DNA from 2 places in the Lacticaseibacillus rhamnosus genome. Region 1 is predicted to be linked to the other one. Evidence: riboswitches for the same ligand, from Rfam matches in the RefSeq annotation. Region 1 holds a riboswitch; the other holds the start of a gene.
What was found. Region 1 has a riboswitch for lysine ahead of EL173_RS09675 (amino acid permease). Riboswitches for the same ligand answer to the same signal wherever they lie in the genome.
Positions count from the first base shown of each region.

Region 2: it holds a riboswitch for lysine, as region 1 does, so the genes downstream of both, EL173_RS14600 (ABC transporter permease subunit) here and EL173_RS09675 (amino acid permease) in region 1, are expected to answer to the same signal.

Region 1 covers NZ_LR134331.1:1,903,230-1,906,405, forward strand. Annotated here, with positions in the region: gene EL173_RS09675 (amino acid permease) at 10-1,473, opposite strand; lysine riboswitch at 1,895-2,070, opposite strand; gene budA (acetolactate decarboxylase) at 2,130-2,840, opposite strand.
Region 2 covers NZ_LR134331.1:2,898,301-2,901,476, forward strand. Annotated here, with positions in the region: gene EL173_RS14595 (glycoside hydrolase domain-containing protein) at 1-934, opposite strand, end outside; lysine riboswitch at 1,157-1,330, shown strand; gene EL173_RS14600 (ABC transporter permease subunit) at 1,428-3,035, shown strand; gene EL173_RS14605 (amino acid ABC transporter ATP-binding protein) at 3,039-3,176, shown strand, end outside.

The DNA of each region.
Region 1 (3,176 bases):
GTAAGCTTGTTATTTAGGATTAGGTTCATGTTCGCGATGCGGGGCTAGGTCGACTTTTTCAAGCGGGATCAGTTTGGTTTTATGCTTCACTTTATACCAGACAAATAACACAATAAAAAGCGGAATTGACATGTACGAAACCATTAACCGCCCCCAAGCAAAGTGCTGGACTGCCTGCAAATCCTGGCCCACGATGACGATCAGACTCATGATAATCGCCAGGATCGGGCCAACCGGGAACCACTTGGCATGATATTTGAGTTCGTGAACATCATGTCCCTGTTTCACGAAAGCCCGCCGAAACCGAAAATGCGAAACCGCGATCCCGAGCCAGGCCAGGAACCCGGTTAACCCTGAAGCCGCTACAAGCAGCTGGTAAACGTGTGGTCCCATAATACTGGTCAAGAAAGTTAATGCGCCGACTAAGGTTGTCAGCAACAACGCAGCAAGCGGGATGCCGCGGCTGTTCGTCTTTTGAAAAATCCGTGGTGCAAAGCCGGAGCCGCCCATCGCCCACAACATTCGCGTCGATGCATACATCCCTGAGTTAGCCGATGACAAAACCGAGGTCAAAATCACGGCATTCATGACACTTGCTGCGCCTGCAAGCCCAATGCGATCAAACACTAACGTAAACGGCGAAATCGCCACCTGATCCACGCTGGCCCCCAACAGATTCGGGCTAGTGTACGGAATAATCGCGGCAATCACGGCAATCGACAGGATATAAAACAGCAAAATACGCCAGAAAACCTGCTTAATCGCCTTAGGAATACTTGTTTCAGGCGTTTCGCTTTCGCCGGCCGTAATCCCGATCAACTCGGTTCCCTGAAAAGAAAAACCCGCAACAACAAAAACAGCCAAAGTTGCGGGGATACCACCCACAAACGGCGCCGCACCAGTTGTGTAATTTTTAAACCCAATGGGACCATGCCCACCCATGATCCCCATAATCGTCAGTAACCCGACAATTAAAAAGACAAACACCGTTACAACCTTAATCAACGACAACCAATATTCAGTTTCACCAAATGACTTGACCGAAATAATGTTAATCAGGAAAATCAGTGCCAAAAATCCCAGCGAAAACAGCCAGCCAGGTACTTTTGGCAGCCAAAAATGCATAACAATGGCAGTCGTCGAAACATCAACCGCAACGGTAATGGCCCAGTTAAACCAATAGTTCCACCCTAAAGCAAATCCGAACGCCGGATCGACAAACCGACTCGCATACTCGGAAAAAGAACCGGAAACCGGTACATACGTGGCCATTTCACCTAAACTAGTCATAAGAAAGAAAACCATGAGTCCGATTCCGATATAGGCTGCAATGGCTCCACCCGGTCCGGCAGTGGCAATGGCGCTGCCACTTGCAACAAAAAGACCGGTTCCGATACTACCGCCAAGAGCAATCATGGATAGATGCCGTGTCTTGAGCTCTCGTTTTACTTGATTGGATGCTGATTGTGCCACAGATGAACTCCTTTGTTAACGTGAATTGATTTTTGCTAAACAATGCCAGATTTTACTGTCGATATCTGGGGTGAGATTTTCGTGATTGGCTGGTTGTTGACAGCCAGTGGCGGGTTAAATGTAACGATGCGTTGGCCAAAGACTGGTGTTTATGGACGAAAAACTGCAACAAGGGCAGAAGCATTATTCTTTGGGCAATCCGTTAATTTTATTCTGCTTTCTATAACGCGTTCGCCAGCGCAGGGATCGGAGTGTAAGGACCTCGAACGCGATGGCCAAGGGCGGGCCATCACGCCCGAGGCCGCTTACACTCCGATCCCTAACCGCGCTGGCTCACGCTCACACAAAAAAAGCCAATGAGTCGGTCTGTTGTGACTAACCCATCGGCTTATTCTGCTTTTTACCATGAATAAACGTGATCCGATTTGTTAGCGCCCCGCGATAATCGCGACAGTCCAGTGGATGTTATCCAACTGGCCCAATATCGATTGGCTGAACTCAACCGGTATTTCGGCACCTTTCCCTTTAACAACTGCGCGCTTGGTGTTCAGACCATTGCAGCTGCGACTCATGATTGATGCGACCTCTAATCTCAATTACGACTCACCATATCATGTTCAACTGACAACAGCAACTCACTCTCACACAGCTTTAACTCAACTCTCAGCTTTAAGAATATCAGCAACCAAACTTGTTGTATCAAATTGTTGCTTCAAGAAAGGCTGATCATCTGTTGGCAAATGCAACTGGAAGTCGCTAAACTTTTGTAAAAACAGTTCGCCACTATCCAATTCGAAGCCAAGAATATGCCCACCCATACTATGATCAGCAGCCAGAAAATGGACATGGAAACCAGGTGAAACCGCACCTGCATAGAGATCCGGTGAAAAGTACCCAATTAAAGTGCCCTTGATATTCTCAGCATGAAATTCTTTTTGACCCGAGGCCGTTTCGGTCAAGGTCGGATAAGGCGGCTGTTGCGGCAGCACCGCTCGTGTATGCATTTGCGTAAACGTGCCTTCTACACGAACTGCTGCAAATAAATTACCGGTCTGCAGCCGCTCAAGAGTTGCTTTGTGAAACCCTGCCAAATCAAGCCCCTGAAGCTTACCAGCTGCAACGTCGTGTTGATAGTGAACGTTAGCAAAAGGAACCTTCTCGTCTTCTTGCACTTCTCGAACTTTGCCTTGGGCATTCACTTGATAAACCTTACCCGCCTGAATAATTAGCTCACCATCAAGCCCAGTCAAAGTTCCAATGCCAGTATCACCGTGCTGCAATAATTCCCCAACTGTCTGCGTCCCCGCAAAAAGCCCCGGAACCAGCATGGCTAATGTTCCATGTTGATACAACCGATCCGTATTCAAAACGACATCTCCTTTTTGAAGTGAGCGTGAACCGGCGCGTTTAGGGGTCGTAGTGTAAGCGGCCTCAGACGTGATGGCCGGGCTTTGGCCATTGTGGCTGAGGTCCTTACACGCAGACCCCTGCGCCGGTGAACGCGTTATGGTGAGCGTGAACCGGCGCGTTTAGGGGTCGTAGTGTAAACGGCCTCAGACGTGATGGCCGGGCTTTGGCCATTACGTCTGAGGTCCTTACACGCAGACCCCTGCGCTGGTGAACGCGTTATGGAGCGTGAACCGGCGCGCTTAGAAGTCGGAGTGTAAACAGACAATCTCACACTGAGCCACACGCCCCCACGT
Region 2 (3,176 bases), 1.0 Mb from region 1:
CAATGCTGAAACCATATTTACGTAACAATGCAACATCAGAACTCGTCAGTTGCTTAGATGTGTCACAAGCGATTGAATCGCGTGTTGTATCACCATTGCTAGTTAATAGGCCCTTAATAACCCGATTACCAGCGATTCTTCCTGTGGTTGGTTCCAGGTTCATCATTGTGCTAAAGGCAGCCACTGCATCGCCAACTGCACTGGTGAATTGGCCATTAGTCGGAATGTCTGTGAAACCATTTACTAACAGACCGTATTGTAGGATGCGAACGGCGTCAGTATCTGTTGATCCCTCAGATAAAACAGGGCAATTGTCAATTGTCTTCTGCCCATAGATACCATTTGCAACATCAGCAGCCATCCCTTCAGCTCTTTGCAATGCATAAATCAAAGCTGTGTTAGTGTCACGTTGATAGATGCCATCGCAAGGTAGAATGCCAATGTTATTACTGAACCGTCCATTAAGATATTGCTGCATTGACCGAACCTTCTCCGATCCCCCAGTAACCAAGGTAAATGCAGCCATATCGAACAATGCCGCCATAAGATTAACTGTAACTACGCCATTTGCGGTAATACCCGCATTCTGCTGTAGTGTTTTGAAAGCTTGCTCTGTTGCATCAGAAAAGTCCTGATTAAAGTCGCTACCAGGATTGATGCCTTTACACCAGAAGGCGCCTTGAATGAGCTGGGCGATATTGCCCTTATAACCGGGCTTCAAACTGCCTACCACCGAAGCTAATGCTGTCTTGGTTGCATCGCCAAATCCTTCACCAATAGCGCTAATACCAATTTCATGTTGTAGCCCCATCCGCAAACTATAAATAGTGGGCCATCCAGTTTGTCCGTTCTCGGGCGCTGTCGTGAAACCAGAAACACTGCTATACGTTTTATTAAGCCATTTTTGAACGGCTAGTACCGCTTCATCTGCCATTTTAAAAATCTCTTTTACAAATTTTAAGGTGACACGTCTGTCATCGAATTAAACAGAACACACGTTCGATTTAATTCTACTGCGGAGACTTCTTTTTGTCCAAACTTTTCTTAAATAAACTTCTGATCGCACAAAAACCAAGTTAGCGATTACGATTACTCCACAAAAATTGACATTCCGTTCCCGTTCCGCTACACTCGTTTTTGACATTTAAATACACCACCAAGAAATAGAGGTTGCGGTGGGCAACGAAAACTGGGGAGTGCCGAGTCATGTTGAACCAGTCGTAAGTGCCGCCGCCGAAATGTTGAATCGTATTCGGACGATTCGCATTGGGCCATGGGCGCATAACCCATGGACTGTCGAAGCTGGTTGCTTCGGGGCGCTATGATTCTGGTTCATGACTAAAATCGATGGAATCGACCTTTATTGCGGTATCAATAAAGGTCGATTTTTTGGTTCCAGCTCTATTTCCCACTACAAGAAGGGAGAAATGTCACTTATGAGAAAACATTGGGTTGCGCGTTTAGGCGTGCTAGGGTTCGCATTGAGCCTCCTGCTTGGCAGTTTTGCCGCAACACCTGTCAGTGCTGCCAGCGATGACAACACGTTTAAAGTCGGAATGGAGGCCGGCTATGCACCGTTCAACTGGACGCAAACAACGAGTGCCAACAATGCGGTTAAGATTCAAGGCAGCCAAGAATACGCAAACGGGTACGATGTTCAAATTGCCCGCAAAGTTGCCAAGGCGTTGCACAAGAAGGTTGTGGTGGTCAAAACATCATGGGATGGTCTGCCGCCTGCATTAACTTCTGGCAAAATCGATGCCATTATTGCCGGCATGTCGCCAACGCCAGATCGTCGCAAAACCATCGATTTCAGTAATCCGTACTATATTTCCAACCTGACGATGGTCGTCCGCAAAGATAGTAAATATGCCAAAGCCAAAAGTATTGCCGATTTCAAAGGCGCCAAGATTACTGCCCAACTGAGCACCTATCACTATCAGGCGATTAATCAAATCAAAGGCGTTGTCAAGGAACCGGCGATGAACGATTTTCCAGCCATGCGCGTGGCCTTGGAATCCGGCACGATTGATGGCTATGTTTCCGAAGTACCAGAAGGGATTACTGCCGAACGTGCGAATCCGAATCTGATGTATATCCATTTTGCCAAGGGTCAGGGTTTTAAAACCGATGCCAGTGATACTAACTTAGCGATCGGCCTGCGAAAAAATGATCCTAATAAGGCCAAGATTAATGAGTTGCTTGCTACGATCTCTACAAAAGAACGGGCACGGTTGATGAACGAAGCCGTTGATAATCAGCCGTCAACCGAAAAAAGCGGCAACTGGTTCATGGCGATTATGAAACAGTATGGTCCCATGCTATTGCGCGGTACCGGCATGACGCTGCTGATTTCTTTGGTCGGGACACTTGTTGGCTTTATCATCGGTTTGCTGGTCGGTATTATTCGAACCACGCCAAAGCCAAAGAAACTGGGTCAGCGTGGGTTACGGGCCGTGATCAACTGGCTGCTGTCCGTTTATATTGAAGTCTTCCGTGGTACGCCAATGATCGTTCAGGCAGCGGTTTTGTACTATGGTGCGGCTCAAGCCTGGCATCTGAACATGGATCGGACAACCGCGGCGTTATTGATCGTCTCAATTAACACGGGTGCTTATATTTCCGAAATTATCCGTGGCGGTATTATCTCCGTTGATGAAGGTCAGTTTGAAGCAGCCAATGCGCTTGGCATGACCCATCTGCAAACCATGATGAAGGTGATTCTACCGCAAGCGGTACGCAACTCCCTGCCCGCGGTCACCAACGAATTTATCGTTAACATTAAGGATACTTCAGTGTTATCCGTCATCTCGGTTTCCGAACTGTTCTTCAGCGGCGAAACGATTGCCGGACAAAGCTTCCAGTTCTTCCACACGTATCTGATTGTGAGTGGCATCTACCTCATCATGACCTTCACCATCAGCCGATTATTCCGTCTCATCGAAAAGCATCTCGATGGTCCAAAAGATTACAATGTGATGAACAATCAAATGCAGGTCGAAACACCCAAAATCAGCACGGCAAAGGAGGACTAACTGATGGCAAACGAACCTTTAATCCAAGTCAAGAACCTTAAAAAGGCTTTTGGTAACCACGAAGTTCTAACCGATATCAATCTTGATGTTCAAGCGGGCGAAGTCGTTTCCATTATTGGTCGTAGCGGATCCGGTAAATCA